DNA from 4 places in the Kitasatospora sp. NPDC058046 genome. Region 3 is predicted to be linked to each of the others. Evidence: riboswitches for the same ligand, from Rfam matches in the RefSeq annotation. Region 3 holds a riboswitch; each other region holds the start of a gene.
The links. A riboswitch is a leader RNA that binds a small molecule or an ion and turns the genes downstream of it on or off. The one in region 3 is predicted to bind cobalamin.

Region 1 (6,972 bases), on a different contig from region 3:
GGGAAGGGCGTGGTCGAGGCTGGGGAAGTCGGTGGGGAGCATGACGCCGGCGATCCCGGCCCGGACGGCGCTCACGCGGCGTCCGCCTCGGGGGAGACGTGGCACCAGACGAACTTCCCGACGCCACCCTTGCGCGGGCAGCAGCCCCACTGGGTGGCCAGCTGCTGGACGAGGAACAGGCCCCGGCCGGTCTCGGCGGAGGTGGAGGCGGGGCGGAGGGAGGGCTTCTCGCTGTCGGCGTCGTGCACCTCGATGCGGAGGGTGTCGTCCGGGAGGAGTCGGAAGCGGACGAAGATCAGCCGGTCACGCGGGGCGCGGCAGTGCCGGACGGCGTTGGTGACCAGCTCGCTGACCAGCAACTCCCCGGTAAAGACGAGGAGTTCGCCGGAGGGGTGGGGGAGGAGGAAGTCGTGAAGCTCCCAGCGGGCGGCGCGGGGGGCCTTGCGGTGCCGGGGCAACCAGCAGGTTCGCTCGGCGGGGATGGGGGAGGGGGAGAGGTCTTCAGGCATGGCGGGGCCACCTCTGGAGTGTGCAGGTGAGAGCGACTGAAGAAGGCATGGGGATGCCCGGGTGACTAGCCCGCCATGATCACAATGTGTCGACATGCGAGCCACGGTGAGTAGCATGCTCCTGGGGACTTCCAAAGTGCAAGTCCCCACTTTGGAAGTGATCAAAGATTGTTGTCGGTGCCTGACGGGGGCAGACTGACAGCTCACAGAAGTGGGGAGGTCGCGGCGGTGCCCGTGAACAAGAACCCGACGGTTCGGCAGCGGCGGCTGGCTCGAACACTCAAAGAGCTGCGAACCGGGGCTGATCTGACGATTGCCCAGTCGGCTCGGCAACTTGCGTGTGCCGAGAGCAAGATCAGCCGAATTGAGGCCGCTCAGTCAGGCGTTCGGTTGGTGGATCTCCGGCTGCTGCTTGATCTGTACGGGGTGACGGACCCAGCGGCTCGAAGTCGGTTGGAGGCGCTGTCGCGCGAAGGCCGTCTGCGAGGATGGTGGGATCGGTACTCGGACACGCTGTCGCCGCTCTATGCCGACTTCATCGCACTGGAATCCGATGCGTCGGACATGTACAGCATCCAGACGTTCCTGGTGCCGGGGCTGCTGCAAACAGAGGACTACACACGTGCGGTGGTCCGCGCGCAGATAGAGGACGCTGGTGCGGAGCAGGTCGAGCGCCTCACGAAGGTCCGCCAGGAGCGGCGCGCAGTGCTGATGAGGGAAGCGCCGCTTCGTATGTGGGTCGTTCTGTCGGAATCCGTGCTGAAGCACCGGATCGGCGGCCGCGCGGTCATGCAGGAGCAGCTCGACTTCCTGGTTGCCAGCGCCGAACAGCCGAACATCAACATCCAGGTCCTGCCGGAGGAATCGGATGTCCATGCGGCGCTCTTCGGCCCCGTCGCCATCTTGAGCTTCCCTGAAGCGACCGAAACGGACGTGGTGTACGTCGACAGCCTGCTCAGCACGCTCTACATCGAGGAGCCGGAGGAAGTGTTCAAGTACACCAACCTGTTCCGCCGTGCCCTGGCGGAGTCGCTGCCGCGTACCGAATCGGTCGCACTCATCGAGCGTGCAAAGGACAAGATCTAGAAATGGTGAGTACGTTCCCGCCGGTTGCTGCTGTTGCCGGCCTTGAATGGCGTAAGTCGTCGTACTCGGGTGCGCAGAGCGACTGCGTCGAAGTGGCTGTGGGCCTGCCCGGCGCGGTACCGGTTCGTGACTCGAAGGACTCGGGCGGGCCGGCGCTGCTCTTCCCGGCAGATGCCTGGTCGTCCTTCCTCGCTGGGGTCAAGGCCGGGGAGTTTTCGACCAACTGACATGACAGAGGTGCCCCGCACGGCCACGGCCGTGCGGGGCACCTCTGTCATTCGTTCTGTTCTTCCTAGAAGTCGTCGTCGAAGGCGACGGAGCCCTCGACGGCGACCTGGTACGCCGAGACGCGGCGCTCGAAGAAGTTGGTCAGCTCCTGGACGTTCTGGAGCTCCATGAAGCCGAACGGGTTCGTCGACCCGTAGCGGATCGGCAGGCCCAGGCGGGCCAGGCGCTGGTCCGCCACGGCCTGCAGGTACTCGCGCATCGAGGCGGTGTTCATGCCGGGCAGGCCGTCACCGCACAGGTCCTGGGCGAACTGGAGCTCGGCCTCGACGGCCTCCTCCAGCATCTCCGTGACCTGCTTGGCCATCTCGTCGTCGAAGAGGTCGGGCTCCTCCTCGCGGACGGTGTCGACCACCGACATCGCGAAGTCCATGTGCATGGACTCGTCGCGGAACACCCAGTTGGTGCCCGTGGCCAGGCCGTGCAGCAGGCCGCGCGAACGGAACCAGTACACGTAGGCGAAGGCGCCGTAGAAGAACAGGCCCTCCACGCAAGCCGCGAAGCAGATCAGGTTCAGGAGGAACGCGCGGCGGTCCTCCTTGGTCTGCAGCGAGTCGATGTGGTCGACCGCGTTCATGTACTTGAAGCAGAACTGCGCCTTCTGGCGGATGGAGGGGATGTTCTCCACCGCGGCGAAGGCCGCGTTGCGGTCCTCCGGGTCGGGCAGGTAGGTGTCCAGCAGCGTCAGGTAGAACTGGACGTGCACGGCCTCTTCGAACAGCTGCCGCGAGAGGTACAGGCGCGCCTCGGGCGAGTTGATGTGCTTGTAGAGGCTCAGCACCACGTTGTTGGAGACGATCGAGTCGCCCGTCGCGAAGAACGCGACCAGCCGGCCGATGAGGTGGCGCTCGCCCTCGCTGAGCTTCGCCAGGTCGGCGACGTCGGAGTGCAGGTCCACCTCCTCGACGGTCCAGGTGTTCTTGATCGCGTCCCGGTACCGGTCGTAGAACGACGGGTAGCGCATCGGGCGCAGGGTCAGCTCGAAGCCGGGGTCGAGCAGCATCTTGCGGTCTTCGGGGGTGGTCACTGGCAGGCCTCGCAGGACTCGGGGTTCTCCAGGGAGCAGGCGATGGCGGCTTCCTGCTCCGGGGTGAGGGAGGGGGTGTTCACGGGCACCGGCGCCGGCGCGGCGGCACGGGCGGTGCCGGACGCGGCCTGGGCGATGCGGGTGGCCGGGCGCGAACGCAGGTAGTAGGTGGTCTTCAGACCCACCTTCCACGCGTAGGCGTACATCGAGCTGAGCTTGCCGATGGTCGGCGCCGCCATGAACAGGTTCAGGGACTGGCTCTGGTCCAGGTACGGCATGCGGGCCGCGGCCAGGTCGATCAGCGCGCGCTGCGGCAGCTCCCAGGCCGTCCGGTACAGCGAACGGACCCCGGCGGGCAGCCAGTTCAGGTCCTGGACGGAGCCGTTGGCGTCGCGCAGGGCGTCGCGGGTCTGCTGGTCCCAGACGCCGAGCTCCTTGAGCTCGCGCACCAGGTACGGGTTGACCTGGAGGAACTCGCCGGACAGCGTCTCGCGCTTGAACAGGTTGGACACCTGCGGCTCGATGCACTCGTACACGCCGGCGATGGACGCGATGGTCGCGGTCGGCGCGATGGCCAGCAGCAGCGAGTTTCGCAGGCCGGTCTCGGCGATCCGGGCGCGCAGCGCCGTCCAGCGGTCGGCCCACTGCGGGGCGGCCGTCGGGAAGTGGTCGATGTGCAGCTCGCCGCGGGCGGCGCGGGTCTCGCCGTACGCCTCGTGGCGGCCGAGCTGCTCGGCCAGGTCGGCGGAGCGCTCGTACGCGGTGAGCATGATGCGCTCGGCGATCAGCGTGGACAGGCGGGCGGCCTCGGCGGAGTCGAAGTCGATCCGCAGCTTGAAGAAGACGTCCTGGAGGCCCATCACGCCGAGGCCGACCGGCCGCCAGCGGGAGTTGGAGGTGCCGGCCTCGGTGGTCGGGTAGAAGTTGATGTCCACCACGCGGTCGAGGAACGTCACGGCCGTGCGGACGGTGGCGTCGAGGCGCTCCCAGTCCATGGCGCCGAGCAGGTCGTCGACCGTGGCACCGGGGGCCACGTGGGCGCCGAGGTTGACCGAGCCGAGGTTGCAGACGGCGGTCTCGGAGTCGTCCGTGACCTCCAGGATCTCCGTGCACAGGTTGGAGGAGTGCACGGTGCGGCCCGGCAGGGCGGTCTGGTTGGCGGCGCGGTTGGAGGCGTCCTTGAAGGTCATCCAGCCGTTGCCGGTCTGCGCCAGGGTGCGCATCATGCGGGCGTACAGGGTCTGCGCCGGGATGGTGCGGACGGCCTTGCCGGCCAGCTCGGCCTTGCGGTAGGCCTCGTCGAAGTCGGCGCCCCACAGGTCGACCAGCTCCGGCACGTCGGCCGGGGAGAACAGCGACCAGTCCTGGTTGGCGTTGACCCGGCGCATGAACTCGTCCGGGATCCAGTGCGCCAGGTTGAGGTTGTGGGTGCGGCGGGCCTCTTCGCCGGTGTTGTCGCGGAGCTCCAGGAACTCCTCGATGTCGGCGTGCCAGGTCTCCAGGTAGACGCAGGCCGCGCCCTTGCGGCGGCCGCCCTGGTTGACGGCGGCGACCGAGGAGTCGAGGGTGCGCAGGAACGGCACGATGCCGTTGGACTTGCCGTTGGTGCCGCGGATCAGGCTGCCGCGCGAGCGGATGCGCGAGTAGGACAGGCCGATGCCGCCGGCGTGCTTGGACAGGCGGGCGATCTGCGCGTAGCGGTTGTAGATCGAGTCCAGGTTGTCCAGCGGCGAGTCGAGCAGGTAGCAGCTCGACATCTGCGGGTGCCGGGTGCCGGAGTTGAAGAGCGTCGGCGAGGAGGTCAGGTACTCCAGGCGGCTCATCAGGCCGTACAGCTCGGCCACCTCGCGCACCGACTGCTCGGAGTCGCCGACCGCCAGGCCGCAGGCGACGCGGAGCAGGAAGTGCTGCGGGGTCTCGATCACCTTGCGGGTGATCGGGTGGCGCAGCAGGTAGCGGGACTGCACGGTGCGCAGGCCGAAGTACTCGAAGCGGTCGTCGCCGGCGGTGTCGATCAGCGCGTCCAGGGCGGCGGCGTGCTTGGCGACGAAGTCCGCGGTGGTGTCGCCGATCAGGCCCTCGGTGTGGCCGACGGCGATCGAGGCGGAGAAGGACACCGAGCCCTGGCTGTTCGCCTCGTCGACGATCTCCAGCGCGAGCAGGCGGGCGGCCAGCTTCGAGTACTGGGGGTCCTCGGCGATCATCGACGCGGCGGCGTCCACGGCCAGCCCGCGCAGCTCGGCGAAGTCCGAGCCGGCGTGGCGGCCGCGCAGCGCGGCGGCGGCGACATGGCCGGGGTCGACCTCGGTGAGGTCGGTGCTGCGGTCGGTGAGCAGCCGCAGCAGCGCGCCCCCGGGGTCGGAGACCGTCGGGTCGGTGAAGGCGGTACCGGAGCCCTGGGCGGGCAGGGTGGCTGAGGCAGCGGTGGTCAAGGCGCTCTCTCCTGGCGGCGATCGGCGGCGGTGCTCGGGGGGCCACCGGGCCGATCTGGGCAGGGGAGCACGGCGCGAACGCAAAAAAGCGTCGCGCGAGGTGACTCCCCGGCCCGCCCGCGAGGCCCGGAGGGGTACTGCTGGTGCCGGCGCGGCCTCTGCGGGAGGGCCGTGGCGCACGCCGTCGGCAGGTACTCGGACTCGCGGGGTGCGGCTGCTGGAGCCGCCCGCTCACCGCTGCGGGGCAGTCCCGGATTCGCACCGGGTTCCCCTGCATCGACAGCAGAAGCGAGCATACATGTTGTGCCGCCGGACTGCGGCGGCACCATATGTTGTGCCTGTCGTGTCGCGGATGTGCGTGGGCCGGGCGGCCGGTCAGTGCTTCAGATAGACCTTGTACGTGCTCGAATCGCCGGTCGGCGAGGTGAATTGGGCGACCAGCCGGTAGTGTCCGGCGGCGCCCAGGGCCTCGCCCAGGGCCCGGTCGGTGGCCCTCGGCGCGGTGCTGTCGAGGACGACCATGGTGAACCAGCCGTCCCGGATCGCGGCGACGCTGCCGTCGTCGCCGTGGTGCTCGACCCCGGCCCCGTCGCGGTAGTCGGTGCCGGCGCGCGCGGAGACCCACTGCTCGGGCTTGGAGACGCCGCCGAGGTAGTACTCGGCGAGTCCGTCGACCTCGGTGAGGTAGCGGCCCTGGGGCTCCGTGTGGACCCGCAGGACGGCCAGCAGGCGGCCGGAGTCGGGGCCGTTCTGGTAGCGCAGCGCGGACTGCTCCAGGCCGAGGGCGAGCAGGGCGACCCAGACCAGGATGCCGAGCTGGGGGTGGCGGAAGTGGGCGCCGACCAGCCGGGTCAGGCCGACCCCGGCGAGCGGGGCGGCCAGCAGCATGCCGTAGCCGAGGTGGCGGAACAGCGCGCCGGAGGTGCCGGTCCACAGGTGGGCGGCGGGGACCAGCAGGGCGGTGGCGGTCAGGACGGCCCCGAGCAGGGCGCGCCGGCCCCGGGTGGTGGGGAGGGGCTCCTTCTCCGGCGCGTCGTGCTCGGGCATCTGTTCGCGGCGCGCGTAGGCGATGGTGCCGGCCACCGCGAGGACGGTGAACAGGCCGGCCCACTGGAGCGTGCCGAGCAGGACCGAGCCGGCCGAGCCGGGGGCGTTGCCGCGCGAGGGCGACCACCCGGCGACCTTGCCGAGGGTGCCGTACGGGAGCAGTAGGACGAGGGTGCCGAGGGCCGTCAGCAGTGAGCGCAGGGCGGCCGGGCCCACCCGGTGGTACGGCCGGGCGCAGGCGAAGGCGAGGGCCACCAGGGCGGGGACGGCGAAGGCCGCGGAGTAGGCCGTGGCGCAGGCCAGCGCCGTGGGCGGGGCGGCGAGCAGGGCCAGGGCCGGATGGCGGCCTGCGGTGAACACCGTGGTCCAGGCCGAGAGGGCGACCAGCAGGACGGCGAGGGACTCGGGCGCGGCGTAGAAGCCGACCACGACGGTGGACTGGAGGACGGCGTACCCGGCGATGGCGCAGATGGCGACCCGCTCGTTGAACAGCCGCCGGGTCAGCGAGTACAGCAGGACCGTGGTGAGCAGTGCGAAGCCGAGGCTGAGCAGCCGGGTGCCCCAGATGCCGTTGGCGTCGGCGGCG
Region 2 (6,972 bases), on a different contig from region 3:
GTAGCCGCCGCAGACCCCGAGGACCGGCAGTCCGGCCGCCACCCGCGCCTTCAGGGCCGGCTCCAGGCCGCGCTCGCGCAGCCAGGCGAGGTCCGCGACGGTGGCCCGGGTACCGGGCAGCACCACCAGGTCGGCGTCGGCCAGCTCCTCCGGCCTGGTCGCCCAGCGGACCAGCACGCCCGGCTCCTGCGCGAGCGCGTCCATGTCGGTGAAGTTGGACAGCCGGGGGAAGCGCACCACGGCCACCCGCAGCACGTCCGCGCCGAGCGGCCCGGGCCCGTCCGCCCGGTCCGCCACGGTGGACAGGTCCAGCGAGTCCTCGGCGTCCAGCCAGAGCCCGGGCAGCATCGGCAGCGTGCCCAGCACCGGACGGCCGGTCAGCTCGTGCAGCATCTCCAGCCCGGGCGCCAGCAGCCGCGCGTCGCCGCGGAACTTGTTGACGAACCAGCCCGCCACGTGCCGCTGGTCCTCCGCCGACAGCAGCGCCAGCGTCCCGTACATCGCCGCGAAGACCCCGCCGCGGTCGATGTCCCCGACCACCACCACCGGCAGGGCGGCGGCCGTGGCCAGGCCCATGTTGGCGATGTCGCGGTCGCGCAGGTTGATCTCGGCGGGCGATCCCGCGCCCTCGCAGACCACCACGTCGTAGCGGCCGCGCAGGTCGGCCAGGCACTCCAGGGCGCGCTCCAGCAGGACGGGCTTGCGCTCGCGGTAGTCCAGCGCGCCGACCTCGGCCACCGGCCGGCCGAGCAGCACCACCTGGCTGCGGCCGTCCGCGCCCGGCTTGAGCAGCACCGGGTTCATCGCCGCCTCCGGCTCCACCCGGGCGGCCTGCGCCTGCATCGCCTGGGCGCGGCCGATCTCGGCGCCGTCGGCGGTGACGAAGGAGTTGAGCGACATGTTCTGCGCCTTGAACGGCGCGACCCGTACGCCCTGGCGGGCGAGCCACCGGCAGATTCCGGCCGTCACCACGCTCTTGCCAGCGTCCGAGGTCGTCCCCGCGACCAGCAGTGCGTTGCTCATGCCCGTCCCCTCTTCTTCAGCAGTGCCCGCAGCAGGACGTGCCCCGCGACCGTCGTACCCAGCGCCAGTGCGCCCACCCGCCGGGAGAGCGCGCAGGCCCGCTCGATGTCGTCCACCGTCACCGGCCGCAGCTCCGCGCCCAGGACGGGCCGGTGCTCCACCCGCTCGCCGTACCGCAGCGTGCCGCCCAGTCGGACGCCCACCGCGCCGGCGAACGCCGATTCGGCCTGGCCCGCGTTCGGGCTCGGGTGCGCGGAGCCGTCGCGCCGCCAGACCCGCCAGGCGGTCCGGGGCTCGGGGGCGGCGGCCACCGTCAGCAGCGCCGTCAGCCGGGCGCCCGGCCAGCCCGCCACGTCGTCCAGCCGGGCCGAGGCCCAGCCGAACCGGGCGTAGCGGGGCGAGCGGTGGCCGACCATGGCGTCCAGGGTGTTCACGGCGCGGAAGGCCAGCAGGCCGGGGGTGCCGGCCAGGGCGCCCCAGGTCAGCGCGTTCACCACGGCGTCGGCGGTGTTCTCGGCCACCGACTCGACCACCGCCCGGGCGATCTGCTGCCCGTCCAGCGCGCTCGGGTCCCGCCCGCACAGGTGCGGCAGCCGCTCCCGGGCGGCGGCGAGGTCGCCGGCGGCCAGCGAGCGGCCGATGGTGCGGGCCTCCCGGGTCAGCGAGGTGCCGCCGAGTACCGTCCAGGTCGCGGCCGCCGCCAGCGCCGCCCGGCCCAGCGGGCGCCGGCCCACCGTACGGTCCAGGGCGAGCGCGCCCGCCGCGACCGCGCCCACGCACAGCGCGGTGTACCCGGCCCCGGCGGCGCGGTCGTCGCGCCACAGCCGCCGCTCCAGCCGGGTCGCGGCGCTGCCGAAGAAGGCCACCGGGTGGCCCCGGCGGGGGTCGGCGAAGCGGGCGTCGGCGGCGTAGCCCGCGGCGGCGCCGAGCGCGAACACGGCGGCGCGGGCCAGCGGGCGCGAGGCTCGGGTCAGCGGGCGCGGAGCGGGGGAAGGCGCGCGCGGGGTCATCGGCCGCACGGCGGAGGGCAGCTCGGAGTCCGGCCGGGCGGGGCAGCCTGCATCGCGTGCGTGTCCTCACTCAGGGTCCGCGCCCTGGATCGACGTGACGGCGGCGAGAGTCTCCTGGCTTCCGGGTCGAACGCACCCCCGGAGCCTTCCAGCGGCCGTCGACGGCCCGCCGTGGCGATGTTCCGAGCGTGCTCCCCGGTGACAGTGGCGGGACCGCGCCGGACTTCCACCGGCTTCCTCTCCATGCCTCCGTTTGGCCCCAGGATCCCATCACGGGCCCGAACCGGGAGTCAACCGAGGTCACGGAGGGGTTGGTCACACGGGGACGCCGCTGACGCCCGGTCGGATCGCCCGGCGCGGCCCCGCCCCGACCCCCGCCACCGGCACCCCCTGAGTACCGCCCTGAGCACCCCGGGAGCGCCCGCCGGGTGACCCGGACGGCCCAGCCCGGTGGCCGGTCGGGCGGAGCGCCGGTGAACTGGGGCTCGAACACCGTCCGGTCCGTGAACAACGTCCGTGAACAACGTCCGTGAACAACAGAGCGGGGAGCGAGATGCGTTGGGGAACCGCCGCCGTCGTGGCGGCCGCCGCGGTGGGGGCCGCCGTGCTGGTGGTCGGCCGCCGGGCCTCCGAGCGGATGGTCCGTCCGGTGACCGCCGTCCAGGAGTCCGGGCCGGTCCAGGTCCGCGCCCTCGCCGCCGGCCGGGTCACCTTCACCCGCGGTCCCGCGAGCCTGCGCCCCGGCCGCTGGGCGGTGGAGTGGGCGGACGGCGGGCACGCGGTCGTCGAGGAGGTGCTGCACGCCGACGAACAGGGCGTCACCCGCCGACTGGTCCGCGCCGACCGGGGCACCCTCGTCCCCGGCACCGAGGTCCGCTTCACCCCGCGGGTCCACCTCGGCGACCCCACCGAGGCGCTCGGCCTCGCCTTCGCCGACACCACCGCCGACGGCGAGCTCGGCGCCCTCCCCGCCTGGCGGCTCGACGGCAAGCGCGGCACCTGGGTGATCCTGGTGCACGGCCCCGGCGACGACCGCCGGCAGACCCTCCCGGTGCTCCCCGTCCTCGACCGGCTCGGCCTGCCCGCCCTCGCCGTCACCTACCGCGGCGACCGGGGCGCCCCCGCCTCCCCGGACGGGCTCAGCCACTTCGGCGAGACCGAGTGGCGCGACATCGAGGCGGCGGTACGGCTGGCGCTCGACAGCGGCGCGGGCAAGGTGATCCTGTACGGCTGGTCCGTCGGCGCGACCATCGTGCTGCAGACCGTGGCCCGCTCCGCCTGGTCGCACGCCGTCCGCGGCCTGATCCTCGACTCGCCCGTGCTCGACCTGCCCGCCTCCGCCCGCCGGGACGCCGCCCGGGCCGGCTTCCAGGGCGTCGCCGCCGAGCTCGGCGCCCTCGCCGCCGAGGGCCGCACCGGGGTCGACCTCGCCGACTTCGGCCGCATCGCCGACGGCACCGACCTGCGGGTGCCGACCCTCCTCCTGCACAGCCCCGAGGACAGGATCGCGCCCTTCGGCGCCGCCGAGAAGCTGGCCGCCGCCCGCCGCGACGTGGTGAGCCTCCAACCCTTCCCCGGCGCCGACCACGCCACCCTCTGGAACACCGCCCCCGACCGCTACACCGAACTCCTCCGCCGCTGGCTCACCCCGCTCCTCTAGGGCCCGTCTTCGAACTCGCGTCTGCGGGCCGACGCCGGGGCACGCACCTCGCCGCGTTGTCGTCGGTCGCCAATGGCCCCCAGCCTTCGGCCGGGAGGTGCCCCCACCGCAGTGGCTCCCTCCTCCGCCTTGCGATGCACGCACCCCAACGCCGCCCCGCCCGCCCTCCGGGCGGACGACGGGAGTTCGAAGACCGGCCCTGGCCCCTCAACCACCCCCCCTGTGCGCGAGGGCGTTTTCGGCTGGTCCCCGCCGCTTTTCCCGGTGCGATTCCCCCCGTCCGGGAATGAACGTTCCTCCCATTCCTCCGGGCCCGCGTGAAAAGTCGGCCCGGCCGACTTCCGGTGCGGCTCGATCCCGATCACCGCGCCCGCCATCCGTCCGGATTCGGGCTGGACAGTCCTGCCGGGCGTCGCCGGGCCGAAACGCCCCCGTACGGGCCCCTCGGCTGTCAGGAGCAATATTTGGCCCGGCCCCTTACCCCCCACCCGTACGCACGGTGACCGCCCGAGCATTCCCGGCAACCGGGCCGCCCCCCATGGCATGGGCAGGTCACACGTTTCCGGCCAGGCGGTTTGCCGTTGTTGCCCGATCTTGCGGAGGTGCCACCGGCGGTCGCCCGGTCGTACGGACAACCGGATGTGACAGAAGGCCGGTACAAGGGGAAGACTGCTCGACGTGACGTCTCGGAACCCGCGCGACCGTGATGCCCCGCTCCCGCCGACGATCGGTACCGGTGCGACGGTGACCCGTCTCCCCGGAACGGCCCAACGGCCCGCCGGTGGCAGGCCGGGCGGGGCGGGAGTCCCCCGTAACGCAGTACCCCGGCGACGAGGGCCCGCTCCGGCTCCCGGGCGGGGCAGGGTTCCCGTGCCGGAGGGCTTTCCGGCACCCTCCGAGCTGGCGCCGCTGGCCCGCCGGATGCTGGTGGACGCCGTCCGGGTCGCCCGCTGGGCCGGTGAGCTGGCCGAGGTCGACAAGCGTGGCGAGCTGCTCCCGGACGACGCCCGCGCGGCGGGCCGGGCCCTGGCCATGACGGTCGGTGCCGCCGCCAAGGCGTGGGGGCAGGCGCTGCTGGTGGGCCTGGTGGAGGCCCGGGACGGCGGAGCCGGCCCCGGCTGGCGCCTGCACGCCTGGGAGCACGACGACGAGGCCGTGGTGCGCGGCTGGTCGGCGCTGTTCGACGCCTGGACCCTGCTCGCCCCGGTGCCGCCCGCGGCGCTGCGCGGCGTCTTCGCGGTCCTGGCCGGGCAGGCCGTGGACCAGGCCCCGCAGCTGCTCTCCTTCCTGCACCTGGTGGACGGCCCGGTCGCCGAGAGCGAGCTGCTGGAGCTGCTGCGCCGCGGCCTGGACGAGCGCCGGGTCGGCACCGGCCTCGGCGGACCCGGCCTGTCGCCGGTGCCGCACGCGGCCTCGGCCGTCTCCGCCGTCCGCGGCACCTGCCGCGCGCCGCAGATCGACACCCCGGCCGCGCCCTCGGACGTGGCCGCCGTCCTGGACTGGATGCTGGACGGCCTGGCGGCCGTCGGCGCCCTGGTGCGCAGGAACGACGCCGCGGAGCTGTCGCCGCTCGGCCACTGGGCGGTGCGGGCGAAGCTGGAGGAGATCTGCACGGTCGCGCAGACCGCGGCCGGGCACATCGAGCAGAGCGCCTTCGAGCTGCTGAACGCCTGTGCGGACTACTCGCCGGGCCCGGCCCGCGCCGAGTTCCGGGCCTGGGTCGCGGCCCGGCCGGCCGACCGGGCGGTGGGCGAGCTGCTGGACGCCGCCCAGGGCGACGACGCGCTGGTGCGCGGGCTGGCCTTCGAGGCGCTGCGGGTGGCCGGCGGACCGGCCGAGCAGGCGGTGCGCGCGGCGGTGGACGAGCCGGTGCTGCGCCCGTACGCGCTGCTGTGGCTGGCGGAGCGCGCGGACGAGGGCGTCGCCCCGGCGGACGTGCTGGGCGCGGAGGACGCGGCCTGGCTCTGGGTGGACACCGCGGCCGCGGTGCTCGACCACGGCGAGACCGAGCTGCTGGTGGGCCACGTCGAGGGCGCCGCGGCGGGCGACCCGGTCCGGCTGTTCGCCCGGGCCCGGCAGTCCGGCCACCCGCGGGCGGCCTCGGTGCTGACGGCGGTCTCGAGCGTGCACCCGGACCCGGGCGTGGCCCGGGCGGCCCGCCGCTCGGCGTTCAGCGTGCACACCGGCGGCGCCTGAGCCGCACGGGCGCACGGGAACACGGGCGCACAGGAACACGGGAACACGGGAAGGGCCCGGAACCACCAGGTTCCGGGCCCTTCCCCATGTCGGTCGTGGGACGGCTCAGCCGAGCCGCGACTCCGCCCGCCGGGCGCGGACGTCGCCGACCTTCTGCCCCACCTTGCGGCGGATGACCAGCAGCGGCGCCATCGCGGCGAGCGTGATCTGGGCGAACGCGCCGACGTGCATCAGGCTGTCGCCGCCGGGCAGCCCGGTCGCCCAGGCGGCCAGGCAGCCGATCGCGACGACGACCCAGCAGAGCGTGGCGGTGGCCAGCAGCCCCTGCGGCTTCGGGTACTCGATCCGGCTGACCATCAGGTACGCGGCGCCGAAGATGGCGAGCAGACCGGGCAGGAACGGCGGGTCGAGCAGCACGATGGCGATCACCGTCATCGCGCCCATCGGGCAGGGCATGCCCTGGAACACCCCGGGCCGCATCTTGACGGCCGAGAAGCGGGCCAGCCGCAGGACCACCGCGAGCAGTACGGTCAGCGCGATCAGCGCCGACAGCTTGCTGTTGGAACCCGGGGAGACCATCCCCCAGACCGCGACGAAGTAGGCCGGCGCGATGCCGAAGCTGATCAGGTCCGCGAGGTTGTCCAGTTCCGCTCCGAGGGCGGAGGAGCGCAGCTTGCGCGCCACCAGCCCGTCGAAGAGGTCGCACATCGAGCCGATCAGCAGCAGCGTGACCGCGGTGGCGGCGCTGTGCCGGTCCGGAGCGGCGTCCGGGTTGGTGATGTGCGGGACCAGGACCCCGGTGGTGATCGAGTAGATCGCCAGGAAGCCGCAGACGGCGTTCCCCAGGGTCAGGAAGTCGGCCGTGGACAGGTGCTGGGGAGAGCGCGGGGCACGCAGCTCGCGGTCCCGTGCCCAGCGGCGGCGGCGCAGGGCCGTCTCCTCGTCGTCCAGGCCGACGATTGTCTCAGGATCAGTCACGGTCAAGGCGCGTCACCCCGGCTGTGGTCTTCTGGCCGACCTCGACGCCGACCTCGACGCCGGCCGGCAGGTAGGTGTCGACGCGGGACCCGAACCGGATCAGAC
Region 3 (6,972 bases):
GCCGCCGTTGTAGGCGGCGTCCAGGTGGCGCGGGTCCGCTTCCAGAGCGTCGGCGAAGGCGCGCTGCGCGCCGGGGATGTCCTCGAGGTCGAAGAGCGACAGGCCGCGGTTGTTCAGCTCGTCGGCGCGCAGCCCGACCGCGCTCGGCACCGGGCGCGCGTACCGGGTCCCGGTGGCCCGGTGGTAGTGCTCGGCGAGCTCGGCGGCGACCTCGGCCATCGAGGCGGGTCGCTGGGCGGGGTCGTGGCGCAGGCAGCGCTCCAGCAGCTCGGCGACGCCGGGCGGGATCGGCGGGCGGCCGTCGCGGCCTCGGGTCCCGCGGAAGACCGCGAGGGTCTCGCTCGCGAGTGGTCCGACGTACCAGGCCACGCCGCCGGTGAACATCTCCAGCACCGAGACGGCGAAGCTGTACAGGTCGCTTCGCCGGCCGAGCTGCCGCTGCCCGTACTGCTCGGGCGAGGCGTACACCCTGGTCATCCCTCCGGCGGCGACCAGGACGGTGGCGTCGGCGCCGGGCCGATCGCCTGCGCCGCCGGGCCACGCGGCGAGCTGCCCGGCCCGGGCCAGGCCGAAGTCGGTGATCCGGGCGGTACCGTCCCGGTCCAGCAGGATGTTGCCCGGTTTCACGTCCTGGTGGACCACGCCCTGCTGGTGGGCGTGGTCCAGACCCCGGGCGGCCTGGACCGCCAGGTCCAGGATCCGGGCGAGGGCTTGTTCCGGGCCGCCCGCGTACAGCCGGCCACTGTGGATCAACTCGCTCAGGCTGCCGCCGTCCAGGTACTCGGCGAACACCCGGGGCGTCCCGCCGATCTCCCGTACGTAGTGGCAGGCGCAGACGTGCGGGTGCAGGCCGAGGCCGACCCAGGTCTGCGCCTCGGCGACGAACAGCTCCCGCTCCCGCGCGGACCGGAACAGTTCCGGCCGGGGGGACTTCACCGCCAGGTCGGTCCCCCACCCCAGGTGCCAGACCCGGTACACCAGGCCCATCCCGCCGGCCTCGTGCACCTGGTCGACCCGGTACAGCCCCTCGATCACATCGCCGACCTTCCAGGCCGACGCCGCCCCATTCCGATCGCTCATACCGACGAGTATGCGATCTGACGCCGTGTCATGACAGGCCGCCCCGGGGCCGCCTGGGCCTTCGTCGTGATGTCGGGTCAACCGCGCAGGCCGAGCGCGAAGCCGTACCCGCGGGGCCAGGCCGGCACGCCGAGAGGTCGGTCCGCGGGGCCGGCGGCGGAAGTGGACCACCACGTCGGCGTGATCTGGATGCCGACGGCCGGCCCGGCCGGGACGAGAACACCGAAACCCATGACGATGGACCGGATCCTCAGGGAGGACCGCGAGTGGGCGCGGCCGTCGAATGACAGTACGTTCGACGGGCGTCGGCGGGCTGTTCACCGCGACGCGCGTGCCCGACGGCGACGACCCCGCGTGGCTGACCACCGCGGGCATCGTGGTCGACAGCCTGTTGTTCACGGCCGCCGCGGTGGCAACCGTACGGCTGGTCGGACACCTCGACCGGCGGCGCCGAGCGTCCCGCGGCGCCTGAGCCCCTGGCACCGGCGCCCCGGCCCCTTCCGGAGAAGGGGCCGGGGCGCCGGTCGCCCCCCGCCTGTCAGGGCGCGGTGGTGCCCGGCTGCGCGCCGGCGCCGAAGGACCAGCCCTCGACGTCGCCGGGGGCCGGGTCGTAGCTGCCCGCGCCCAGGGTGCTGTACGACCAGGGGCCGCCGTGCTGGGCGTGCCAGTACGACCAGTAGGCGCTGCCGGTCGGGTTGGTGCAGGTCGTCGGCAGGGCGTTGATGGTGCAGACGAAGCCCGGGTAGCGCGGGTGGAAGGCGTACGAGAATCCGGCGCCGGTGAGCGCGGCCAGGCCGCTGGCCGGGTCGCCGGGCGCGCAGCCGGTCTGGATGCCGCCGCCGACGGCGGTGAAGTCGACCACGACGGTGACGCCGGTGGTGCCGCCGCAGGCGGCCGCCCGCGCCTGCGGGGCCTGGACGGCGCAGACGCCGAGCAGTCCGGCGGTGAGGGCCGCCGCGGCGGCGATCGACCCGAGCGTACAGCGGGCCAGGGTGGGGGTGTCGCTCATCGGTGAACTCCTCGCGGTGTCAGCGTGGTTCAGCGCGTGGCCGGAACCGGCGGGCAGGCCTGGGTCGGGGCGTCGGGGGCGGCCCCGGAGGCGGAGAGCGTGGACAGCGGGGTGCCCGCGAGGCCGAGGACGGCCTGCGCGGTGGCCCGGGCGCCGTTGCCCGCGTTGAAGCCGGTCGCGTCGTAGGCGACGGCGCCGCGGACCGCCGGGTCGGCGGAGCAGCCCTGCTGGAGCTTCACCAGCCGGCCCCAGGCCTTGAGGCCGGGGCCGAGGCGTCCGCCGGAGAGCAGCGCCTGGGTGGCCAGGCCGGTGCTGTTGGCGTTGGAGGCGGTCGCCCCGGCGGCCGCGAAGCCGCCGTCGGCGTTCTGGTGGGCGGTGAGCCAGCCCAGGCCCGTGTTCGCCTTGGCGGCGCGCCCGGTGGCGGCGAGGGCCTGGACGGCGAGGGCGGTGGCGTCGGCGTCGCTGGTGCAGGCGGCCTGGCCGAAGGAGAGCGGGAAGCCGCCGTCCGCGCACTGGCTGTTCGCCAGGAAGTCCACGGCCGCCGCCGGGACGTCACCGGGCGTGCGGTGCAGGGCGATCACGGCGAGGGACTGGCCGAAGGCGTTGCTGTAGTCGCCCCACTGGGAGCGGTCGGAGAACCGGCCCTCGGCGGTCTGCAGCGACCGCAGGCGGGCCGGCAGGTCGACGCCACCGAAGGCCGTCGGGTCCCCGCCGCGGACCTCGACGGCGAGCAGCAGCTTGGCGGTCGCGCCCGCGTAGGCCTCGGTGGTGCCGTCGCCGAGGTAGCCGCCGATGATCTCGGGCTTCGCCAGCCAGGCGGTGGCCTTCGCGGCGGCCTCGTCGGAGCCGCGCGAGGCGGCGAAGGCCAGTACGGCGTCGATGGTGAGGCCCTGGTCGGGGTAGGCGGTCCCGTTGAAGACGGACTCGAAGTGGTCGCCGTCGACGAGCTGGCGGGCCAGCCAGCCGCCCGCGGCGGCGTCGGGGCGGACCGTCGGGGACGAGGTCGCGGCGGCGGGCGCGTTCACGGGCGCGGCGTGGGCGGCGGTGGCCGCCGGGAGCGCGGTGGCGAGCGCCACGGCGGGTATCGCGAGCAGACCGAGGGCGCGGCGGAGCGTGGGCATGGTGGCCTTTCCGGGCCCGTGCGCAGGGGCCCGGAGGACGGCGGCGACAGCCGGGGCGGCCCTCGGGGCTCCGGCCCGCGGACCACGACGGGAGGAGGGACGACACGCCTCCGCCGACGGGTACTCGGGCTCGCCGCCGACCAGGAGCCGGCGGCCTACCGTTGCGGGCCAGCGCCGGATTCGAACCGGACTTCCCCCAGCGGCGGAGTCACAACATGACGGCCCATCATGGCGATACGGAAAAGATCCGGTCAAGGGTTCGAACGTGACATCACGGTGGCCGCCGCCCGACATCGCGACGCGCCCCTCCCGGCCGCCGACGCGACCAGGGCGTCCCGGACGGCAGAATGCCTCCCATGCGGCACATCTTCGTCATCGGCATCGGCGCGGGCGACCCCGACCACCTCACCCTGCAGGCGGTCAAGGCGCTCGCCCGCACGGACGTCTTCTTCATCCTCGACAAGAACGAGGACCGGCAGGACCTGATCCGGCTGCGCCGCCGGATGCTGGCCGAGCACGGCCGGCCCGGCCACCGGGTGGTCGAGGCGCCGGACGCGGAGCGGGACCGGACCACCCCCGCGTACGCGGCCGCCGTGGACGACTGGCGCGTCCGCCGGGCCGACCTGGTCGAGCAGTTGCTCTCCGAGCACCTCGGCGAGGGCGAGACGGGCGCGTTCCTGGTCTGGGGGGATCCGAGCCTCTACGACAGCGTCATCGCCGTGGTGGACGACGTCCTGGCCCGCGGCGCCGTCGGCTTCGACTACGAGGTGGTCCCGGGCATCAGCAGCGTCTCCGCGCTCGCGGCCCGCCACCGCACCACGCTGACCCGGGTCGGCCGCCCGGTGCAGATCACCACCGGCCGCCGGCTGGCCGAGGGCTTCCCCGAGGGCGTGGACGACGTCGTGGTGATGCTCGACGGCCGCGCCGCCTTCACCGGGATCGACCCGGAGGGGCTGGAGATCCGCTACGGCGCGTACCTCGGCACCCCCGACGAGATCCTCGTCGCCGGTCCGCTGGCCGAAGCCGCCCCGCGGATCAGCGAGTTGCGCGAGTCGGCCCGCGAGCGCAAGGGCTGGATCATGGACACCTACCTGCTGCGGCGCTCCGGGAGCTGACCGGCGGGCGCCGCCCCGGTTCGACCCCCGGCCGACACTCGGACACCGGCCTCGCGCCCGGCCGTCACTCCACCCGGCCGGTGCGCTCCCGGACCCGTGCCGGTGCACTGTGGGCCAACTCCGACACCATGCCACTGCCTAACGTTCCGTCATGAGAGCGAGCAGGAGAGCCCCTTGGGCTCGTCCGGCTCGACCGCGCCGCGCCGCCGCCCGCTCCGGGCGGCGGCCCGAACCCATGACTGGAGGCCGTCGAGGTGCCTGCAATGCCGGTCGGCGGGCTGGTCCCCCGCACGGAAAACGTCACCGAACACGCCGCCGACGTCGTCGTCCGCAACGCCCGGATCCACACCGGGGACGCCCGCCGCCCGCAGGCCGGCGCCCTCGCCATCCGGGACGGCCTGATCACGGCCGTCGGGGACGACGCGGACGTCGCCCCGGCCGTCGGCCCGTCCACGGTGGTGGTCGACGCGCTCGGCCGCCGCGTGGTGCCCGGCCTCAACGACGCGCACCTGCACGTGATCCGCGGCGGCCTCAACTACGTCCTGGAGCTGCGCTGGGACGGTGTGCGGTCGCTGCGCCAGGGCCTGGCGATGCTGCGGGAGCAGGCCGCCCGGACGCCCCGGGGGCAGTGGGTGCGGGTGGTCGGCGGCTGGTCGGCGGAGCAGTTCGCCGAGCGGCGGCTGCCGACCCCCGCCGAGCTGAACGAGGCGGCGCCGGACACCCCGGTGTTCGTCCTCCACCTCTACCAGTCGGCGGTCCTCAACCGCGCCGCGCTGCGCGCCGTCGGCTACACCCGCGACACCCCGGACCCGAAGGGCGGCCAGATCGTCCGGGGCCGCGGCGGCGAGCCCAACGGCATGCTGCTGGCCGCCCCGAGCGCCCTGGTCCTCTACTCCACGCTCGCCAAGGCCCCGGCGCTGGAGGGCGAGGAGCGCAGGACGTCCACCCGGCACTTCCTGCGCGAGCTGAACCGCTTCGGGCTGACCTCCGCGATCGACGCCGCCGGCGGGTTCCAGAGCTTCCCGGAGAACTACGCCACGGTGACCGAACTCGCCCGCGAGGGGCTGCTCTCGCTCCGCATCGCCTACCACCTGTTCCCGCAGACCCCCGGCCAGGAGCTGGACGACCTCACCCGCTGGGTCGAGACGGTCCGGCCCGGGGACGGCGACGAGTGGCTGCGGCTGAACGGCGCCGGCGAGAACCTCACCTGGGCCGCCGCCGACTTCGAGAACTTCGCCGAGCCGCGCCCCGAACTGAACGCCTACGAAGGGGAGTTCGCCAAGGCCGTGCGCCTGCTCACCGAGCACGGCTGGGGCTTCCGGCTGCACGCGACGTACGACGAGACGATCCGGCGCGACCTCGCGGTGTTCGAGGGGCTCGCCGCCGAGGGGCTCTTCCCCGCCGGGAACCGGTGGCTCTTCGACCACGCCGAGACCGTCTCCCCGGACAGCCTGGACCGGATCGCGGCGCTCGGCGGCTCGCTCTCCGTCCAGAACCGGCTGTCCTTCCAGGGCGAGGTGTTCACCCGCCGGTACGGCGCCGCTGCCGCCGCCGAGGCGCCGCCGGTCCGCGCCATGCTGGCGCGCGGACTGACCGTGGCCGCCGGCACGGACGCCACCCGGGTGTCCTCCTACAACCCCTGGGTCGCCCTGCACTGGCTGGTCTCCGGCCGCACGGTCGGCGGCCTGGCGATCCGGCCCCCGGAGAACCGGGTCGACCGGGCGACCGCGCTCGCGATGTACACCACGGCCGGCGCCGCCCTCACCGGCGAGCAGGACGTCAAGGGCGTGCTGCGGCCGGGCAGTTACGGGGACCTGGCGGTGCTGTCCGAGGACTACTTCACGGTGCCGGAGCCGCAGATCCCGTCCATCGAGTCCGTGCTGACCGTCGTCGGCGGCCGGATCGTCCACGCCGCGGCCGAGTACGAGGGCATGGACGAGGAGCTCCCGCCGGTCAGCCCCGGCTGGAGCCCGGTCGCCCACTTCGGCGGCTACCAGCCCGCCCGCCCCGCCCACGGCACGGGCGCCCGCCAGGCGGAGCTGCTCGGCGAGGCCGTCGCCGAGTCCGAGCTGCACCACCGCTGGCGGGTCGCGCGCGGCCTGGCCGCCGAGCAGGGCGCGCCGTTCGACCCCTGCTTCCTCCTCTGATCCACCTGCCCCGCCTTCACGCGGACCACCGCGCGAAGGACCCTGTCCCACCGCACCGAAGGGAACCCCGTCATGGTCGACCTCACCCAGGTCAGCGCCACCCCCAGCCCCGACCTGCTCACCCCCGACAACGCCGTGGTGCTGTTCGTGGACCACCAGCCGCAGATGTTCTTCGGCACCGGCAGCGGCGACCGCACCGCGATCGTCAACGCCACCGTCGGCCTCGCCAAGGCCGCCCGGGCCTTCGACGTGCCGACCGTCCTGACCACCGTCGCCGCCGAGTCCTTCTCCGGCCCGCTGCTGCCGCAGCTGGCGGCGGTCTTCCCCAAGGCCGAGGTCCTCGACCGCACCTCGATGAACGCCTGGGAGGACGAGGCGGTCGTCGAGGCGGTCAAGGCCACCGGCCGCGGCAAGGTCGTGATAGCCGGGCTGTGGACCGAGGTCTGCCTGGTCCTTCCCGTGCTGTCCATGATCGACCAGGGCTACGAGGTCTACGTCGT
Region 4 (6,972 bases), on a different contig from region 3:
CCAGGCCGTCCAGGAAGGAGTAGAGCAGTGGGCGCAGCAGCCGGGCGGACTCGCCGCGGTGGGCGAGTGAGCGGTCGGTGATCTCGCGCAGGCCGGCCGGGGCCTCGGCGAGGGCCTGTTCGAGCTGGGCGGCGAGGTCCCCGTCCGGGTCGAGGACGGGGGCGGCCTGGCCGAAGGCGTAGCTGGGGGAGCGCGGGTCGAGTTCGGCGGCGCCGGTGGCGACGAGCATGGTGCGGTGTTCCAGGGCGGCGCCGTAGACGGTGACCGAGCCGTGGTCGCCGATCACGCAGTCGGCGGCGACGAGCGCGGCCTGCCAGCCCTGGTGGGGCGGGATCAGGCGCAGGCCCATCCGACGGGCGTCGTCGAGCAGCGCCCCGGGTGCGTGGCGGCTCCACACGTTGGGGTGCAGGACGACGGCCACCGTGTACTCGTCGGCGGGCAGTTGGCGGACGAGCCGCCGGGGCAGGTCGGGGTGGCGGCCGAATAACGAGTGCTCGCTCCAGGTGGAGCTGACGACGACGAGCCGTCGGCCGCCGACGGCGCCGAGCGCGGCGCGGTAGCCGTCCCGGGAGCGCCGGCTGGCGAGCATCCGGTCGAAGCACGGGTCGCCGACCACCCGGGCGACGTCCAGGGCCTCGGGGCAGGAGGTCCGCAGCCGGTCCAGCTGTTCGGGGTGGGAGAGCCCGAGGACGTCCACGAACACCCGCCCGCGGTGGGTGAGTTCGTTGCGGGACAGGCCGGCGGCGCTGACCGTGTCGCCGGTGGACTCGGTGACCAGGCGGTTGTAGCCGGCGCCGTGCGGCAGGACGACGAGGCGGGCGTCCAGGCGGTGCATGGAGGAGTGGACGGCGCAGGCGACGGCCAGGTCGAAGCGGTGGCGGACGGCGTCGTCCCAGTCCAGCACGGTGAAGCCGGACAGGCCGTGCAGGTAGTCGTCCAGGGTGCGGTCGGCGAAGACGGAACCGGGGTTGACGGTGAAGTACCACTCGATGCCGTGCGGGCTCAGCAGGGAGAGGACGTCCAGCACCCGGGTGGCCGAGGTGAGGGTGCGGGCGACCGCCAGCACGCGGGCCTTGACCGGGTCGGTGTTCCAGCGGTCGGCGGGCCAGGCATGGGGGTGGGACGGCACATCATGATCGTACTGGCCGGGGCCGTTCACGGCGCGCCTTCCCGAGCGGGAGTCAGCGGCCCGAGCGGGAGTCAGCGGACCGGGCGGGAGGCGGCAGGTCGGGCAGGCGTCGGCGGGAGGGGTCAGCCCACCGCCGCGCTGGGCTCGTGGTGCTCGGCGGCGGCGCACTCGTCGAGGAGGGGGCGCATGGCCTCGTCCACGAGCCGGTAGCGCACCACTCGTCCGTCCCGGTCGCCGGTGACCACGCCGGCCGTACGGAGCAGCCGCAGGGCCTGGGAGACGGCGGGGTCGCGCATGCCGGTGGCCACCGCGAGGTCGCTGACGGCGAGCGGGCCGGCCCGGTGGAGGGCGAGCAGCAGGGCGAGCCGTCCGGGGTCGGCGAGCAGGGAGAACCGCTCGGCCCAGGACCGGACGTGCGCGGGGTCGCCGATCGCGGCGATGGCCTCGCAGACCCGGTGCCCGTCGATGGTGCGGTGGCCCGCGCGGTCGGCCGGTACGAGATGCATGCGGACATTCTTGCAGGCGGCCGCCTGTGATCCTGGACACCTGCGCAGGTGCGCAGCCTTGCACGGGTCGGGGCGCGGCCCCTACGGTGTTCCCCGCCGTGGTGCTCGGGAAGACCGGTGACGGACCCTCAGGGGTCCCAGCCCGGAGCGGCCCTCGCCACTGTGATCGGGTCGTTCCTCCGCCCGCGGAGGAACGTCGTCCGTGCCCACGGAGCCACTGGGTGCCTCGCGCACCTGGGAAGGCGGGCACGGGTATCCCGTCAGCCAGGAGACCGGCCACGGCATCTCACGAGGTTTTCCACGAGGTGCTGGAGCGTGATCCGCAGATGACCCTGCCCGAAACCGTTGCCGCCGGCGCGAAGCCGGCCCCTTCCGTGCTGCCCAGCTTCAGATGGCGGCGCGAGGACACCGTCCGTACGGCCGGGCTGATGGCGGTGATCGTGGCCATGCACGTGGTGGCCTTCGGCACGCTGATCTTCCTGGTCGCGCCCGAGCGGTACGCGGTCGGTACCCAGGTCTTCGGGGTGGGCCTCGGCATCACCGCGTACACCCTCGGGATGCGGCACGCGTTCGACGCCGACCACATCGCGGTGATCGACAACACCACCCGCAAGCTGATGGCGGACGGCAAGCGGCCGGTCTCGGTGGGCTTCTGGTTCGCCCTCGGGCACTCCTCGATGGTGGTGCTGATGGCCGCCCTGGTGGCGGGCGGCGCGCAGCTGGCGAACACGCTGATGGACGACGAGTCGGCCACCCACAAGTGGCTGGGCGTGATCGGGACGACCACCTCCGGCGTGTTCCTCTACCTGATCGGCGCGCTCAACCTGGCGGCGCTGCTCGGCATCCTCAGGGTGTTCCGCTCGATGCGGGCCGGGAAGTTCGACGAGAAGGAGCTGGAGGCGCACCTCGACTCGCGCGGCTTCATGGCCCGGGTGCTGAACCGGGCGACCCGTTCGATCACCCGGCCGGGGCAGATGTTCCCGGTGGGCATGGTGCTGGGCCTGGGCTTCGACACCGCGACCGAGGTCACCCTGATGGTGATGGCCGGCTCGGGCGCGGCCTCCGGGCTGCCCTGGTACGCGATCGTCTGCCTGCCGCTGCTGTTCGCGGCGGGGATGAGCCTGTTCGACACCTTGGACGGGACGTTCATGAACTTCGCGTACCAGTGGGCCTTCGCCAACCCGGTCCGGAAGGTGTACTACAACCTGACCATCACGGGTCTGTCGATCGCGGTGGCCTTCATCATCGGCACCATCGAGCTGGTCGGGGTGCTGCACGAGAAGCTCGACCTGACCGACCCGGTCACCGGGTTCGTCGCGGACATCTCGCTGGACAACGTGGGCTACGCCATCGCCGGGCTGTTCGTGGTGGTCTGGGCGATCGCGATCGGGTACTGGAAGCTCGCCCGGGTCGAGCAGCGCTGGACGCCCGAGGGCTCCTGAGCCGAGCGGCCCGGCCGCCCGCGGCGCCTCCCCGAGTCCGGGGAGGCGCCGTTCGCGTGTCCGGGGTCAGCGCTCCTCGCGGAAGTCGACGTGCCGGCCCGCGGCCGGGTCGTACTTGCGCAGGACCATCCGGTCCGGGTCGTTGCGGCGGTTCTTGCGGGTCACGTACGTGAAGCCGGTGCCGGCGGTGGAGCGGAGCCTGATCACCGGGCGCAGTTCGCTGCGGGCCATGGGACGTCCTCCTGGGGTCTGGGGGTCGGGGTCTCGGGGTCCGGTCCGAGGGGTTGGCTCGAACCGTACATCGAAATGGAAGTCATTTTCATCTGGTGTAACGTGAGCCCGGTCCTGCCCATTCCCGGACGCCAGGGAGCACCCATGTCCGCCCGCTGCCAACTCACCGGCCGCCGGCCCGGCTTCGGCAACGCGATCTCGCACTCGCACCGCCGCACCGGCCGCCGCTTCGACCCCAACATCCAGCGCAAGCGCTACTGGCTGCCCGGCGAGGGCCGGTACGTCCGGCTGGCGCTGAGCGCCAAGGGCATCCGCACCGTCGACGCGATCGGCATCGAGGCCGCCGTCGCCCGCATCCGCGCCCGGGGGGAGAAGGTCTGATGGCCAAGCAGAGCAAGATCGCCAAGAACGAGCGGCGGCGCGCCGTCGTCGCCCGCCACGCCGAGCGCCGGGCCGAGCTCAAGCGGACCATCGCCCACCCCGGCACCGGCCCCGCCGAGCGCGCCGCCGCCCAGGCCGAACTCGCCCGCCAGCCGCGCGACGCCAGCGCCACCCGGGTCCGCAACCGGGACGCCGTGGACGGCCGGCCCCGCGGCTACCTGCGGGCCTTCGGCCTCTCCCGGGTCAACCTGCGCGCCCACGCCCACGCCGGGCACCTGCCCGGCGTCCGCAAGGCGAGCTGGTGAGCGCCGTGGACGGGACCAGGCTGCCGGTGGTGGTCGTCGCCGGCCTGCACGCGGAGCAGCGCCGGGCCGCCGTCGAGGAACTGGCGGCGGCCGCGGTGGACGCCGTGGTCCTGCACCACGACCTGCGGGACGCCGCACTCGGCACCGTCCGCCGCGAGCTGCGCGACGCCGCCGGGGCCTTCGACGTGGCCGACGTCCCGCTGGCGAACGACTGCCCGTGCTGCGCCCTGCGCGAGGACCTGCTGCCCCGGCTGCTGGAGATCGCCGACGGCGGCCGGTACGGACTGGCGATCGTCGAACTGTGGGGCGGCAGCGACCCGCACCCCGCGGTCGAGGTGATCGCCGGGGGAGAGGTGGACGGGAGGCGGCTCGACGACGCCGTCGAACTGGCGGGCGTGGTCACCGCCGTCGACCCGGACCGGCTGGTCGGCGAGCTCTCCGTCCCCGACGACCTGGTGGAGCACGGCGAGCAGACCGCCTCGCGCGACGACCGGACCCGCGCCGAGGCGCTCGCCCACCAGATCGAGTACGCCGGCACGCTCGCCGTGCCGCGCGCCGCGGCGCACGCGCCGGGGCTCGCCCTCCTGCGCCAGCTGCACGCCACCGCCCGGACCGTCCGGCTCGGCACCGGCGCGCTCACCCGGGCCGCGCTCGGCGGCTTCGACGTGGCCGCCGCCCGCGACCGGGTCAACCCGGCGCTCGCGCTGCTGCCGCAGGAGCGGGACGAGGCGGGCGTCGCCACCCTGCTGTGGGAGCGCCGCCGACCGCTCCACCCCGAGCGGCTGCACCGGGCGCTGGAACTGCTCGTCCCGGCGGCGCAGCGCAGCCGCGGCCGGTTCTGGCTGGCCAACCGGCCCGACCTGATACTCGCCTGGGACGCCGCCGGGGCGAACCTCGCGGTCGAGGAGTGCGGGCCCTGGCTCACCTCCCTGCCCGACGCGGCCTGGGAGCTCTACCCGCCCGCGCGCCGGGCCGCCGCCGCCCTCGACTGGCACCCCCGGCACGGCGACCGGGTGCAGCAGCTCAGCTTCACCGCCGAGGGGCTGGACGTCGACGGCATCACCGACCTGCTCGACTCCTGCCTGCTCACCGACGCCGAACTCGCCGCCGGCGAACCCGGCTGGAAGGCCCTGCCGGACGCCTTCCAGGACCTGCTCGACCCCGTCCACTGAAGGAGCGCCCTCCCGTGCGCAAACGATCCGCCCCGCCGAAGCCCCGGCCCAACCCGCTGCTCGCGGCGGGCATCGAGTACATCGACTACAAGGACACCGACCTGCTGCGCCGCTTCGTCTCCGACCGCGGCAAGATCCGCGGCCGCCGGGTCACCCGGCTCACCGCCGAGCAGCAGCGGGCGGTGGCCCGGGCGATCAAGAACGCCCGGGAGACGGCCCTCCTGCCGTACGCCTCGGGCGCCACCCGCTAGCGCCGCCCGACGACGCGTTCGACCACACCACCCGAGAAGGAGCCCGCGATGGCCGTACCCAAGCGCAAGACCTCCCGCAGCAACACCCGGCACCGCCGGGCCCAGTGGCGGGCGACGCCCCCGAAGCTGGTCGCGATCACCCTGAACGGCCGGGAGATGCTCGTCCCGCAGAACCTCGTCCCGGCGTACCGGCGGGGTCTGCTCGACCCGGACGGGCAGTAGGCGCGACGGGAGGAAGCCGCCGCCGAGGGGAGGTGGGCCCCTCGGCGGCGGCGCGCGTCCGAGCGGCGGGTGGGGGAGCGGGGCCCCGGCGCGGGCCGGAGGGCGACGGCGCGGTCGCGCGGGGGGCGCGCAAGGGGCACCGGGGGTTCTGGCGGGGGTGCTCGGCGGGCGCTTCGGGCCGGGGGTTCGTAGGCTCGACGCATGGCGGATGCGTACGCGGGGCGGCGGGAGCGGGTGAGGGAGCACTGCAGCGCGGCCGGGGCCGATGCGGCGCTGATCACCCGTGCGGCGAACGTGCGGTACCTGACGGGCTGCGCGCCCTGCGGGGCGAGCCTGTTGCTGACCAGGGAGCGGGCGCTGCTGGCGCTGCCGGACGACCTTCCGCCGGACGACACCGGGGAGCACCTGATCGCCCCGGACGTCACCCGGCTGCCGGTGGCGGCCGGCTCGGACACCGCGCTGGCCGCCGCGGCCGCGGCCACCCGCTCCGGGGTGTCGGGCCTGGCGGTGGAGGAGCACGACCTGACCGTCAGCCGGCACCGGGCGGTGGGCGACCTGATAGCGGGGACCCGGCTGGTGGACCTCGGCCGGACGGTCGAGCGGCTGCGGGTGGTCAAGGACGAGCACGAGATCGCGGACCTGCGGATCGCCGCCGAGATCGCCGACCAGGCGCTGGGCGAGCTGCTGGAGTCGATCCTGGTCGGCCGCACCGAGCGGCACCTGGCGATGGAGCTGGAGCGCCGGATGATCGACCACGGCGCCGACCGGGCGGCCTTCCCGGTCTCGGTCGGCACCGGCAGCCACTCCGGCCAGGCCGCCCACCAGCCGACCGACCGCCGGGTGGAGGAGGGCGACTTCCTGACCGTGGTGATGGGCGCCCAGTACCGCGGCTACGGCGTCTCCACCGCCCGTACCTTCGTGATCGGCGCCGCCCCCGCGCCCTGGCAGGTGGAGCTGCACCGGCTGGTCTTCCGGGCCCAGCGGGCCGGGCGGGAGGCGCTCGGACCAGGCGTGGAGCAGTGCGTACCCGACCGGGCCGCCCGGCAGGTCCTGGAGGCGGCCGGCCACACCGAGCCCTCCCCGCACCCGGTGGGCCACGGCATCGGGCTGGAGATCCGGGAGGCGCCGCGCCTCGGTCCGGCGGACATGGGTAAACTGGACAGCCGCGTGCCGGTCACCGTCGGTCCGGGGGTTCACCTCCCGGGCAGGGGCGGCGTCCGGATCGAGGACACGCTCGTCGTGCGCCCCCTTGAGGAGGGCGGGCCCGAGCTGCTCACCATCACCACCAAGGAGCTCCTCGCCCTGTGACCGCGGCCCCCGGGGCCGTGGGCGG

Region 1: another riboswitch for cobalamin. It lies ahead of ACFVU7_RS06430 (ribonucleoside-diphosphate reductase subunit alpha); the one in region 3 lies ahead of ACFVU7_RS22825 (prenyltransferase/squalene oxidase repeat-containing protein).
Region 2: another riboswitch for cobalamin. It lies ahead of ACFVU7_RS18260 (cobalamin biosynthesis protein); the one in region 3 lies ahead of ACFVU7_RS22825 (prenyltransferase/squalene oxidase repeat-containing protein).
Region 4: another riboswitch for cobalamin. It lies ahead of ACFVU7_RS12735 (HoxN/HupN/NixA family nickel/cobalt transporter); the one in region 3 lies ahead of ACFVU7_RS22825 (prenyltransferase/squalene oxidase repeat-containing protein).

What each region holds. Positions count from the first base shown of each region.
Region 1 is NZ_JBHVRS010000002.1:488,599-495,570, forward strand. Features, by position in the region: gene ACFVU7_RS06405 (hypothetical protein) at 1-75, opposite strand, end outside; gene ACFVU7_RS06410 (ATP-binding protein) at 72-509, opposite strand; gene ACFVU7_RS06415 (helix-turn-helix domain-containing protein) at 738-1,595, shown strand; gene ACFVU7_RS06420 (DUF397 domain-containing protein) at 1,598-1,822, shown strand; gene ACFVU7_RS06425 (ribonucleotide-diphosphate reductase subunit beta) at 1,888-2,883, opposite strand; gene ACFVU7_RS06430 (ribonucleoside-diphosphate reductase subunit alpha) at 2,904-5,315, opposite strand; cobalamin riboswitch at 5,508-5,642, opposite strand; gene ACFVU7_RS06435 (glycosyltransferase family 39 protein) at 5,715-6,972, opposite strand, start outside.
Region 2 is NZ_JBHVRS010000008.1:74,144-81,115, reverse strand. Features, by position in the region: gene ACFVU7_RS18265 (cobyric acid synthase) at 1-1,023, opposite strand, end outside; gene ACFVU7_RS18260 (cobalamin biosynthesis protein) at 1,020-2,033, opposite strand; cobalamin riboswitch at 2,141-2,274, opposite strand; gene ACFVU7_RS18255 (alpha/beta hydrolase family protein) at 2,587-3,693, shown strand; gene ACFVU7_RS18250 (hypothetical protein) at 4,564-5,889, shown strand; gene ACFVU7_RS18245 (phosphatidylcholine/phosphatidylserine synthase) at 5,995-6,873, opposite strand; gene ACFVU7_RS18240 (phosphatidylserine decarboxylase) at 6,860-6,972, opposite strand, start outside.
Region 3 is NZ_JBHVRS010000011.1:89,824-96,795, reverse strand. Features, by position in the region: gene ACFVU7_RS22840 (protein kinase) at 1-1,080, opposite strand, end outside; gene ACFVU7_RS22835 (hypothetical protein) at 1,364-1,552, shown strand; gene ACFVU7_RS22830 (flagellar hook-length control protein FliK) at 1,619-2,089, opposite strand; gene ACFVU7_RS22825 (prenyltransferase/squalene oxidase repeat-containing protein) at 2,119-3,210, opposite strand; cobalamin riboswitch at 3,308-3,448, opposite strand; gene cobF (precorrin-6A synthase (deacetylating)) at 3,567-4,325, shown strand; gene ACFVU7_RS22815 (amidohydrolase) at 4,589-6,472, shown strand; gene ACFVU7_RS22810 (hydrolase) at 6,545-6,972, shown strand, end outside.
Region 4 is NZ_JBHVRS010000005.1:110,626-117,597, forward strand. Features, by position in the region: gene ACFVU7_RS12725 (hypothetical protein) at 1-1,129, opposite strand, end outside; gene ACFVU7_RS12730 (metalloregulator ArsR/SmtB family transcription factor) at 1,252-1,635, opposite strand; cobalamin riboswitch at 1,718-1,931, shown strand; gene ACFVU7_RS12735 (HoxN/HupN/NixA family nickel/cobalt transporter) at 1,962-3,077, shown strand; gene rpmG (50S ribosomal protein L33) at 3,144-3,308, opposite strand; gene rpmB (50S ribosomal protein L28) at 3,453-3,689, shown strand; gene rpsN (30S ribosomal protein S14) at 3,689-3,994, shown strand; gene ACFVU7_RS12755 (CobW family GTP-binding protein) at 4,000-5,166, shown strand; gene rpsR (30S ribosomal protein S18) at 5,181-5,417, shown strand; gene rpmF (50S ribosomal protein L32) at 5,466-5,639, shown strand; gene ACFVU7_RS12770 (Xaa-Pro peptidase family protein) at 5,841-6,947, shown strand.